DNA from 2 places in the Streptomyces shaanxiensis genome. Region 2 is predicted to be linked to the other one. Evidence: riboswitches for the same ligand, from Rfam matches in the RefSeq annotation. Region 2 holds a riboswitch; the other holds the start of a gene.
The links. A riboswitch is a leader RNA that binds a small molecule or an ion and turns the genes downstream of it on or off. The one in region 2 is predicted to bind ZMP and ZTP.
Positions count from the first base shown of each region.

Region 1: it holds a riboswitch for ZMP and ZTP, as region 2 does, so the genes downstream of both, ABD932_RS24945 (glycine hydroxymethyltransferase) here and ABD932_RS35510 (bifunctional 5,10-methylenetetrahydrofolate dehydrogenase/5,10-methenyltetrahydrofolate cyclohydrolase) in region 2, are expected to answer to the same signal.

Region 1 is NZ_BAAAZY010000012.1:424,452-430,525, reverse strand. It holds gene ABD932_RS24955 (hypothetical protein) at 1-76, shown strand, start outside; gene ABD932_RS24950 (hypothetical protein) at 277-954, shown strand; gene ABD932_RS24945 (glycine hydroxymethyltransferase) at 980-2,428, opposite strand; ZMP/ZTP riboswitch at 2,460-2,562, opposite strand; gene rocD (ornithine--oxo-acid transaminase) at 2,725-3,939, shown strand; gene ABD932_RS24935 (alpha/beta fold hydrolase) at 3,989-4,861, opposite strand; gene ABD932_RS24930 (AraC family transcriptional regulator) at 5,023-6,045, shown strand.
Region 2 is NZ_BAAAZY010000024.1:246,708-252,781, reverse strand. It holds gene ABD932_RS35520 (RNA polymerase sigma factor) at 1-132, shown strand, start outside; gene ABD932_RS35515 (CU044_5270 family protein) at 125-1,114, shown strand; gene ABD932_RS35510 (bifunctional 5,10-methylenetetrahydrofolate dehydrogenase/5,10-methenyltetrahydrofolate cyclohydrolase) at 1,115-1,963, opposite strand; ZMP/ZTP riboswitch at 1,986-2,069, opposite strand; gene ABD932_RS35505 (alanine--tRNA ligase-related protein) at 2,377-3,561, shown strand; gene ABD932_RS35500 (nuclear transport factor 2 family protein) at 3,629-3,994, opposite strand; gene ABD932_RS35495 (hypothetical protein) at 4,165-4,425, shown strand; gene ABD932_RS35490 (type III PLP-dependent enzyme) at 4,499-5,710, opposite strand; gene ABD932_RS35485 (IucA/IucC family protein) at 5,707-6,074, opposite strand, start outside.

The DNA.
Region 1 (6,074 bases), on a different contig from region 2:
ATACGTCGCCCGCCTGCCACTGGACCGTCTGCGGCGGGGTGAGCCAGGGCCGAGGCAGGAATTGCGGGACGTGTGAGGGCTGGCTCGGGAAGCCGATGCAGCTCGTCGCCGGCGGACGGCTGATGTGGGCCCATGTGAGCTGAGGTGGTCCGGGGTGGTCCGGCGTGGCCGGTATGGGACGTGATGGGGCTGATGGGACGTGGAGGGGGACGGATGAGGGCACTAGGCCGAAGGTGGATCAGAGAGGGAAGGACACGGCTCACCCGGCTCGTGCCGATGTCGGCTGCGCTGGTCCTCTCCGGGCTGTCCGGGACCCTGACGACCGCGGCGGCCGCGCCGACGCAGGGCCGGGACGTCCCAGACGTGGCGGTGGTCGTCGCGGGCGGGACGGGACGGACGGCGGCGTTGCGCTCCGGCGAGCCGGCCTTCGCCCGCCTGTGGCAGCTGTTGCAGCCGACGTACGTCGGAACGGAGCGGGTGTCGGAGGACTGGGCCGAGGGCCGTCATCCGCCTATGCGGATCACGGTGGTCTGGGGGCTGACGGGAGTCGGTGGCTGGCCGCAGACGGACCGGCCTCCGGGAGGGGATGTGGCCATCCAGCGGCAGGACCAGCTCTTCGTGGCCCAGGACGGCACCCCATGGGTGCGGTCGGATCTCGCGCCGGAGGTGGAGGACGACGACATCCGCTGGCACCGGGCGCCGCGCACCGTCTTCGAGCGGCTGGACCTGGCGAGGCTGCTCGGCGAGCCGGAGGACGGGCTCGTCGCGAACGCGACCGCAGGGGCCCGGCCCGGCTCCACGCTGGATGACGCCGGGTGGGCGGTGGCCGGGCTGGCCGCAGGGTTCGCGACAGGGATCGGCGGCACGTTGCTGATACGCCGCGCGGCGGCCCGGCCGGGAGCCGGACCGCCGCGGGAGGAACCACGTCAGGAGTTGATCGACCTGGACCTGTGAGGCCCTCAGTGAATCGTCGCGGGCCTCAGCCCAGGTCGATCTCCGGGTACAGCGGGAAGCCGGCCACGAGGTCGGTGGCGCGGTGGGAGATCTCGTCGGCGATCTTCGGGTCGAGCACGTGCTGGGCCTTGGAGGGCGCGCCCTTGCTGGTGGTGCCGGCCTCGGTGGTGGTGAGGACGCGGTCGATGAGGGCGGCGACCTCGTCCATCTCGGCGGTGCCCAGGCCACGGGTGGTCAGGGCGGGGGTGCCGATGCGGATACCGGAGGTGTACCAGGCGCCGTTCGGGTCGGCGGGGATGGCGTTGCGGTTGGTGACGATGCCGGACTCGAGGAGCGCGGCCTCTGCCTGACGGCCGGTGAGGCCGTAGGAGGAGGCGACGTCGATGAGGTTCAGGTGGTTGTCGGTGCCGCCGGTCACGAGGGTCGCGCCCCGGCGCATCAGGCCCTCGGCGAGCGCGCGGGAGTTGTCCACGATGCGCTGGGCGTAGTCCCGGAAGGAGGGCTGACGTGCTTCGGCGAGGGCGACGGCCTTGGCGGCCATGACGTGCGGGAGCGGGCCGCCGAGGACCATCGGGCAGCCGCGGTCGACCTGGTCCTTGAGGGAGTCGTCGCACAGGACCATGCCGCCGCGCGGGCCGCGCAGCGACTTGTGGGTGGTGGTCGTGACGATCTGGGCGTGCGGGACCGGGTCGAAGTCGCCGGTGAGGACCTTGCCAGCGACTAGACCCGCGAAGTGGGCCATGTCGACCATGAGCGTGGCGCCGACCTCGTCGGCGATCTCACGCATGATCCGGAAGTTCACGAGACGGGGGTAGGCGGAGTAGCCGGCGACGATGATCAGCGGCTTGAACTCGCGGGCGGAGGCGCGCAGCGCCTCGTAGTCGATGAGGCCCGTGGCGGGGTCGGTGCCGTAGGAGCGCTGGTCGAACATCTTGCCGGAGATGTTCGGGCGGAAGCCGTGGGTGAGGTGGCCGCCGGCGTCCAGGGACATGCCGAGCATGCGCTGGTTGCCGAAGGCGCGGCGCAGTTCCGCCCAGTCGGCCTCGGAGAGGTCGTTGACCTGGCGGACGCCGGCCTTCTCCAGGGCGGGGGCCTCGACGCGGGCGGCGAGGACGGCCCAGAAGGCGACGAGGTTGGCGTCGATGCCGGAGTGCGGCTGGACGTAGGCGTGGCGGGCGCCGAAGAGCTCCTTGGCGTGCTCGGCGGCGAGGGACTCGACGGTGTCGACGTTGCGACAGCCGGCGTAGAAGCGGCGGCCGACGGTGCCCTCGGCGTACTTGTCGCTGAACCAGTTGCCCATCGCGAGGAGGGTGGCCGGGGAGGCGTAGTTCTCGGAGGCGATCAGTTTGAGCATCTCGCGCTGGTCGGCGACCTCCTGGCCGATGGCGTCGGCCACGCGCGGCTCGACGGCGCGGATCACGTCGAGAGCGGCACGGAAGGCGGTGGACTCGGTGGAGAGGGGCTCGGCTGACATGGGGACCTCCGGACGTCGTGTGCAGCGTTCACGGTACGGCCCAGGCGCACGGCACTCGGTGCTGGACAACGGGGTCCAGTGGGCCGCTCCCCGATGGTCGGTCCCATCCCAGCGCGCCAGTCACGGCCCGTCGATCAGCCTACCGGGCGCGCCGACGGAGCATGGTCCCGCGTCCACCATGCGAGCAACGATAGGAAGGGGCCGCAAAACACTCGAACGGCCAGAAATGGACAGTGACCGCGAGCCTCGTGTCCGGCGGAGCGCGAGCCCCTCGTGGTGGCGGAACGGAGAGCCCCGTGAGTACGTCGAGCACGACCGAATCCCTGATCGCCGCGGCCGACGCGCACAGCGCGCACACCTATCACCCGTTGCCGGTCGTGGTGGCGACGGCGGACGGGGCCTGGATGACGGATGTGGAGGGGCGGCGGTATCTGGATCTGCTGGCCGGGTATTCGGCGCTCAACTTCGGGCACGGCAACCGGCGGATCGTGGAGGCGGCGAAGGCGCAGTTGGAGCGGGTGACGCTGACGTCGCGGGCGTTTCATCACGACCGGTTCGCTGCGTTCTGCGAGCAGCTCGCCGAGCTGTGCGGGATGGAGACGGTGCTGCCGATGAACACGGGGTCGGAGGCGGTGGAGACGGCGGTGAAGACCGCCCGGAAGTGGGGGTACCGGGTCAAGGGCGTGCCGGCGGAGATGGCGAAGGTCGTGGTCGCGGGGAACAACTTCCACGGCCGTACGACGACGATCATCAGCTTCTCCACCGACCCGGAGGCACGGGCGGACTTCGGCCCGTACACGCCGGGCTTCGAGATCGTGCCGTACGGGGATCTGACGGCGATGCGGGCGGCGTTGACGGAGAACACCGTGGCCGTGTTGCTGGAGCCCATCCAGGGCGAGGCGGGGGTCCTGGTTCCCCCGGAGGGCTATCTGCCAGCGGTGCGGGAGCTGACGCAGGAGCGGAATGTGCTCTTCGTGGCGGACGAGATCCAGTCGGGGCTCGGGCGCACGGGTCGTACGTTCGCGTGCGAGCACGAGGGTGTGGTGCCGGACATGTATGTGCTCGGGAAGGCGCTCGGGGGCGGGATCGTGCCGGTGTCGGCGGTGGTGTCCAGCGCGGCGGTGCTCGGGGTGTTCCGGCCCGGGGAGCATGGGTCGACCTTCGGCGGGAATCCGCTGGCCTGTGCGGTGGCGCTGGAGGTGATCGCGATGCTGCGGACGGGTGAGTTCCAGGCGCGGGCGGCGGAGCTGGGCGAGCATCTGCACCGGGAGCTGGGGGCGTTGACGGGGACCGGGCGGGTCACGGCGGTGCGCGGGCGCGGGTTGTGGGCGGGGATCGACATCGCCCGGACGTACGGCACCGGGCGGGAGGTGTCCGAGAAGCTGATGGAGCGGGGCGTGCTGGTGAAGGACACCCAGGGGGCGACGATCCGTATCTCGCCGCCCCTGGTGATCGGGAAGGAGGATCTGGACTGGGGGCTCGCCCAGTTGCGGGGTGTGCTCGGGGGGTGAGTCGGCCGTTCGCCCGCCGACCGCTTCAGTGGTGCGCGGTGTGCCGGCTTCAGCGGGGCGCGGTGTGGTCGAGGATCGCCGTGGCGAGGGGCTTGTGGATCTCGGGCGGGAGTGCGTGGCCCATGCCGGGGATCTCGACGACATGGGCGCCGTGGATGGTCTGGGCCAGATGGTGGGCGTGCGGGAGGGGGAAGACCGGTTCGGCGGGGGCGGAGATGACGAGGGTGGGGACCGTGGTCCGGGCGAGTTGTTCGGTGCGGAGCATGCCGGAGTGGTCGGCGCGGCCGTGGGCGTCGCCGGGCCTGTGGTGGCCGGTGTGTGCGACGACCTTGCGGTCGAGGGAGTGGAAGTAGTCGGCGTCGAAGGGGAGTTGGTCGCCGGACAGGAGCCGCCAGTGGGTGACCCGCCGGTTCAGTTCCGCCTCCTGCCCCTCGTCGGTCCACGGCTGGGACCACAGGTCCAGGATGCGGGGGTCGATGCCGGGGAGGTCCTCGGGTGGGGTGCGGGTGCCGTCCGGGTGGCGGTACGGGGTGTCGCTGAGGGCGGCCGTGCCGATGAGGGTCGCGCTCAGCAGGCGGTCGGGGTGGTCGGCGATCAGGAGCTGGGTGAGCATGCCGCCCAGCGACATGCCGACGACATGGGCGCGTGCGACGCCGAGTCCGTCCAGGACGGCGAGGGCGTCGTCGGCGAGGGTGGTGAGGGGGTAGGGCTGGTCGTCGTAGGCCCAGGTGGAGCGGCCGGTGTCGCGGTGGTCGTAGCGGATGACGCGGTGGTGGGCGGCGAGGAGGCCGACGAGTTCGTCCGGCCAGCCGAGCCCGGAGGCCTGGGCGCCCATGATCAGGAGGAGTGGGGGTGCGTCGGGGGCGCCGTGGTCTTCCGCCCAGAGGCGGATGCCGGGTGCCGCGTCGATGGAGTGTTCCACGGGGGTCTCCCTCTGGTGCGCGGTGGCCGGCTGCCGGGCCACCTTCCGTCATGCGAGACGAGACGTATCGTATCGCATAGCCGAGGGATGTGCCACGCGGATTTCGAGGCGCCGGCGGGCCGGGGGCGGTACGTTCCGCACAGGACGCGTGACGGAGAGGCATGGTCGTCATGGGTGGAGCCGGCGGTGCGGGGCGGGGGCTGCTGTTTCGGGGCAGTGATGTCGAGGAGTTGCACGCACTGGTCAGTGCGCGGTTCGCGCCGCATCGGCTGACGGTGCTGGACGAGCACCCGGTCGACGGGCGGTTCCGGTGTGTGCACGAGGGCGGCGTGGCGCTGTATGAGCTGGGGTACGGGGCGGAGGTCGATGTCACGCCCGGTGAGCTGCCGGAGTTCTACAACATCCATGTGCCGCTGGCCGGGGACGGGGTCGTGACGGCGGACGGGGTGGCGTTGGCGTCCGCGCTGAGCGTCGTCAATCCGGGGCAGCGGCTGTCGATGCGGTGGAGTGGGGAGACGCTGAACCGGGTGCTGATCGTTCCCCGGGCCACCCTCGACCGGGCGCTCGCGGTGCGGCTGGGTGAACTGCCGTCCGCGCCCGTGCGGTTCGCGCCGGTGCTGGATCCGCGGGTGGGGATGGTGAGGGCGTGGTTGCGGGTGGTGCGGGCGTTCGCGGAGTTCGCGGACTCGGAGTTGGCGGCGCGGTCGCCGCTGGGGGTGGGGCACTTCGAGCAGTTGCTGGTGAACGGGCTGCTGGACGCCCAGCCGCACCTGCTCAGCGATGCCGTGGCGGGGCGGGGGCCGGCGGTGCTGCCCAGTGCGGTGCGGCGGGCCGCGGACTTCTGTGCCGAGCATGCGCATGAGCCCATATCCGTCGCCGACATGGCGGTGGCGGCGCGGGTGAGTGTGCGGAGTCTGAGGGAGGGGTTCCGGGTTCATCTGGCGATGACCCCGCTGGCGTATCTGCGGCGGGTCCGGCTGGATCGGGCGCGGCGCGACCTGCTGGCGATCGCGGACGGGCATGGGCTGGGGACGGTCACCGATGTGGCGTTGCGGTGGGGGTTCGCGCATCTGGGGCGGTTCACCGGGCACTATCGGCAGGTGTACGGGGAGACGCCGTCACAGACGTTGCGGCGGGGCTCGGGCTATCCACAAAAGGGTGCGGTCTCCGCCGTAAGCGGATAGCGGGCCGGTCGGCGCCGGGGCGATGCTGG
Region 2 (6,074 bases):
GAGGTCGCCGTCGTGCTCGGCTGTGGCCGCCGGGCCGCGTCGATGCGGCTGCACCGGGCGCGGCGCCGGCTGAGAGCCGAGATCGACCGCATGAGTCCCACGACCCCGGCAAAGGAACACGGCCATGGCTGACGAACTCGACCTCCTGCGCGGCGCCAACCCGGTGCCGTCCGACGGCCCTCACTTCGGCGACGGGCCGCTCGACCACAACGCCGAACGGCACCTCGACCGGCTGCTGCACGAGCGCCCTTCCGACGCCCGCCGTGGGCCCCGGCTGCTGTGGGGCCTCGCCGCCACCGGCGTGGTCGCCGCGCTCGTGTCGGCGTTGCTGTTCACGGGCCAGACCACCGCGCCCGCCATCGCCGCCCCCCGCCCGCTGGTCGTGCGGGCCGACTCCACCCCCGTGTCCCTGAAGACCCTGGCCGAACGCGCGAGAGCCGACGCGCGGGACGGTGCGCCCGGGCTCCGCAAGGGCACGCACGTGCAGTCGTGGAGCATGGGCATGTCCGAGGACAAGCCGCCGATCACCCTCCCCGAGGAGCGCATCGTCCGCTGGAACGCCGACGACAGCCACACGGAGATCGTCGTGGCGACCGACCCGCGCCATCCGGGCCGGCCCGTCCTCGTCGAGGGGGGCGGCGAGCCGCGGGTCGTCGACGACGGCCACGTCCTCAGCAGGCGGACGTACCCGCCGAGTTGGAGCGACGCCCCGCCCAAGTCGCCGCCCCCGCACGACGCCGTAGAGCTGAGCGCCTATCTGGAAGAGGCGGTGCGTGCCTTCCTGTCGGACCACAGCGAGCCGCTGAGCACGTCCGAACTGCTGGATGCCACGAAGATCCTGCTGGACCACTGGACTCTCGGCGCCCGTGAGTCCGCTGTGCTCGCCGAACTCCTGGCGGACGCCGACGGGCTGCGCCCCGTCGGGCAGGTCAGGGACCGGCTGGGGAGGAGCGGGCAGGCGTACGTCTACGAGACGTCCGGCGCCCGCCACATGCTGATCATGGACCCCTCCGACGGCGCCGTCCTCGGCCTGGAGACGACCTTCACCAAGGCTGAGTCCGAGTACGGCGTCAAGGCCGGCGACGTGATGTCGTACAGCGCCTGGATGCGCTGATCACACCCCGAGCTGCCGGGCGGCGGCGTCCACGGTCTGCTCCAGCAGCGTGGCGATCGTCATCGGACCGACGCCGCCCGGCACCGGCGTGATCAGCGAGGCCCGCTTGACGGCGGAGTCGAAGTCGACGTCGCCGACGTTGCCGGGGCTGTACCCGGCGTCGATCACCACGGCGCCGGGCTTGACGTCCTGCCCCCGGATCAGCCGCGGGCGCCCCACCGCCGCGACGACGATGTCCGCCTCGCGGACGGCCGCCGACAGGTCCGTCGTACGGGAGTGGCAGTACGTCACCGTCGCGTCGCGCGCGAGCAGCAGCATGCCGGCCGGCTTGCCGAGGATCGCGCTGCGGCCGACGACCACGGCACGACGGCCCGCCGGATCGACACCGTACTCGTCGAGCAGCCGCATGATCCCGCCGGGCGTGCAGGACACGAACCCCGGCAGCCCGAAGCTCATCGTGGCGAAGGAGGCGAAGGTGACACCGTCGACGTCCTTCTCCGGCGCGATCGCCTCGAACGCGGCCCGCTCGTCGATGTGCGGGCCCATCGGGTGCTGGAGCAGGATGCCGTGCACACCGGGATCGGCCGACAACTCGCGCAGGGTGCCGACGAGTTGCTCGGTGGTGGTGTCGGCGGGCAGCGGCACATGGCGTGAGGTGATACCGGCCGTGCGGCACCGGTTCCGCTTCATCCGGACGTAGGTGACGGACGCGGGATCCTCGCCGACCAGTACGGTCGCGAGGCAGGGCGCGGTGCCGGTGCGTTCGGTGATGTCGGCCGCCCGCTTGGCGGTCTCCTCGACGATGCGCCGGGCGAGCGCGGTGCCGTCCATGAGTCTGGCCTGGGTCATGATCCACTCCTGGGCTGGGTGTCCGGTTCGCCCAGGCGCACGGCATCGACTCTGCGAGGCCGCTCCCCGGTGGTACTCCACCTCAGCGCCAGTCACGGCCCACGGCCACCATAGCGGAGGCTGTCCGCGGCCACGGAGGCTGCTCAGGCCACGCACGCTGTTCAAGGCTCGGGCCCGGAAAATCCCGGCGACGGCTCGGAGCCCGGCTGTTACCGTCGATTCCATGAAGGTCATCAGGCACACCCGCACCGCAGCCGCGCGAGCGACCAGCTCCCCGGCTGCCCACGCCTGATCCCACTTCTCCCGGCGGCCGGAAACGGACCGCCGGTGTGCGCGACCCTCATCCTCCTCGTCGCACTCTGTTCCGCGGCTCGTTCCGGTCGTCATGCCCCGACGACCCGAAGGAACCCGCGATGAACACCACGCCGACCACCGACCAGATCGTCCGCACCTTCACCGACTTCTTCCGCGAACGGGGCCACGAGCAGGTCACCGGCGGCACCCTCCTGCCGCCGCCCTCCGACCCGGTGCTGTTCACCACCTCGGGCATGCACTTGCTCACTCCCTATCTGGAAGGCCGCCCGCATCCCCTGGGACGGCGCCTGGTCAACGTCCAGCGCTGTCTGCGCACCAGCGACCTCGACGAGGTGGGCGACCCGACCCATCTGACGATGTTCGAGATGCTCGGCTCCTGGTCCTTGGGCGACTACGGCCATTCACAGAGCCTGCGTTGGGGACACGAGCTGCTGCGCGACGGATTCGGTGTCCCGCCGGAGCGGTTGTACGTCACCGTCTTCGGGGGAGACGACCAGGTCGGCCCCGACAGTGAATCGCTGCGCACCTGGCGGGAGTTGGGGCTGCCCGTCGAGCTGACTCGCGAGGAGAACTGGTGGTCCCACGGCCCCGTCGGCCTGTGCGGCCCCGATTCCGAGATCTTCGTCTGGACCGGTGATCCGGGCACGCCACCACAGGGCACCCCCACCACCGACCCCCGGTGGGTCGAGGTGTGGAACCACGTGAACATGCGCTACCGCCGGCTCGGGGACGGCAGTCTCCAGCCCCTCCAACAGCCCGGTGTCGACACGGGTATGGGACTGGAGCGGCTCGTGACGGTGCTGCAGGGCCACAACTCCGTGTACGACAGCGACCTGTTCGAACCCTGGATGAGGGTCCTGCCCTCGCTGTGGCACCTGGACGAGACGTCGCGGCGCCTCGTCTGTGACCACCTGCGGTCCGGCATCGTCGTCATCGGCGAAGGCGTACGGCCCTCCAACACCGGACGCGGCTACGTCCTGCGCAGGCTGATCCGCCGTGCCCTCACCACTCTGTGGCGCGACGACCCCTCGCGCACCCTCTCCGACCTGCCCGAGGAGGTTCTGCGGCACACGCTGGACCACTTCCGCCGGCCCGGCGGAACAGGTCCGGTGCGCGAGGTGCTGCTTGACGAGGAACGGCGGTTCGGCAGGCTGCTGGAGCGGGGGCGCCGGGTGCTCGGCAGGCCGGAGTTCGACGGCCCGTTGAGCGACGAGGACTACCGCTACCTCCATGACACCCACGGACTGCCGCGCGACCTGGTCACGACGCTGAGAACCCCTTAGACCATGGCGAAGGTCCAGGTCAGCCGTGAGGTGGCCTGGACCGTCGGCCGTTCCCTTCCCGCCTTTCCTACTCGTCCCACGCCTCGATCAGGATCTGCCGGGAGATCTTGCCGTCGCGCAGCGTGATCATGGACTCGGACAGGACGCGCACCCCGTCCGCGTACTCGCACGACTCGCTGTAGGCCGCCCGGTCCCCCTGGATGACGCATCCCTCCAGCTTGTGCGTCATGTCGCGGCTGTAGACGTCGAGGAGCATGTCGGCGATCTCGTTCCGGCCGTGCAGCACCTTGGGGTGGCTGGGCTGGGCGTTGCGGTTGACGACGCGCAGTTCCGCGTCGTCCGCGTACAGCGACAGAAGTGTCTCCGGGGTCTGTCCTTCTATGCCCCGGCGCAGTGTCTCGGTGTCGAACGAAGGGCTTGTGGCGGTGCCCATGGTGACCTCCTCCGAGGCCCGCGGCAGGACGAGGGGCGGCCGCGAAGACCTCTCCTCCGAGAGTCCTCCGCCTCGCCGGACTCGGCAAGCGCGCCCGGTGCGCTGGGCCTGACGGGTGAGCGCCGCCGGGCGGCCGTGTCCGGCGGCGGGCCGCCCGCGTTGCTGAAAGCATGATCTCAACACGACGTATCGCAGCCGCCGTTGGTCTCGCCGCCGGCATCACCGGCCTCGCCGCTCCGCTGGCGAACGCGCACCCCGTGGACACCCGGAACGCGGGCGGACCGCTGAACCCGATCAGCACGCTCGACTCGCTCGCCACGACCGGCATCCCCGAGCAGCACAAGACCCGGGTCCCGCGGGTCTCCCAGCAGCTGGGGCACCTCGACCGCATCAACGCCCTGAACCCGGCGCAGCTGGGACACCTCCGCTAGGGCACCGACACACCGAAAGGGCCGCCCGGATCGTGCCGGGCGGCCCTTCGTGTGTGCCGAGAGTGACGACTCGCTACCCGGCGCTTCCGTCCCGCGGCGACAGGAAGTGGAAGCCCGGCCCGGGATGCATCAGGAAGTCGTGGTGGGAGATGTTCCACGCATAGGCGCCCGCCAGTGAGAACACCACTAGGTCCCCGGCACGGAGCCCGGCCGCGGGCACCCGGCGGGCCAGCACGTCCTTCGGCGTGCACAGCTGACCGGCCAGCGTGATCCGCTCGCCCTCCGCCGCGGGCCGCGGCCAGGGGTGCGGCCAGGAGTCCACCGGCAGCACGGAACAGGGCTGGTCGTGGCCCTTCGTCGCCGGGGTCCGCAGATGGTGCGTGCCGCCCCGCACGACGGCGAACTCCTCGCCGTGGCTCCGCTTCACGTCCAGCACCTCGGTGGCGTACCAGCCGCAGTACGCCGTGAGCGCCCGGCCCGGCTCGATGCGCAGGGTCAGCCCCGGGTGCGCCTCGGTCAGGCGGGCCAGCCCCTTGCCGTACGCGGCCCAGTCGAAGCGGCGCTCCGGGTCGGCGTAGTCGACGTGCATGCCGCCGCCGACGTTCACCTCGGCGAGCGGCACACCCAGGCCCGTCGCCCAGCTCACGATCGACTCCGCCACCGCGACCTGCTCGGCCGCCTCCAGGCCGCTGGCCAAGTGGGCGTGGATGCCGCGCAGTTCGAGGTGCGGATACGTCCCGTCCGTCAGCGCACGCACGATCTCGACGGTCTGCGCCGGGTCCGTCCCGAAGGGCGTCGGACGGCCCCCCATCGCCAGCGAGCTGCCCGCCAACGACCCGTCGGCCACCGGCAGGTTGACCCGTGGCAGCACCGCCACCCGCCGCCCCGGCGCGTGCGCCCGCGCCAACTCGGCTAGCACGCGCAGCTCGTACGCGCTCTCGACGTGGAAGCGCTCGACTCCCGCCCCCAGCGCGGCCGCCACCTCGTCCGGCGTCTTCCCGGGACCGCCGAAGGCGAGCGGTCGGCCCGGCACGGCCTCGGCGACGTGGGCGAGTTCGCCGCCCGAGGAGACCTCGTACCCGTCGACGTACGGGCCGAGCGCGGCGAGGATCTCCGGCTCCGGGTTGGCCTTCGCGGCGTAGTACAGCTCGACCCGCTCGGGCAGGGCGTCCCGCACGGCGGCGGCGTGGTCGCGCAGCGACGCCAAGTCGTAGATGTACGCGGGCAGTTCGGCGGGCCGCAGGGACAGGGCGCGGTCGCGGACCGCGGGTGTCGGCTCGGTCATCGGGTGCCCCCGGTCGTGTCACGCAGGACGGTGGCCCTCGTCGCGCCGCCCAGGACGGCCTCGGCGAGCGGGGACGGCAGCCGGACATAGCCGGCCTCACGGTCGGCCTTGCGCTCCCAGCGGGTGAGCAGGTTGGCCTTGGCGGGCAGTGGCACGCCCGCGAGCAGGGCCGCCATGCGCGGCGGGCAGCCGAACCGGTCGGTGTACGACTCGAGCGTGGCCCGCACCCGCGCCCACAGCGCGGCCTCCGCCGCCGGGTGCAGGTCGGCGAGGGCGGCGAGCAGCTCGGCGACATGGTTGACCAGCAGGCAGTACACGACCCGGTCCCAGCCGCGCTGCGCGTCGTACGTCATCGGGCCCGCGA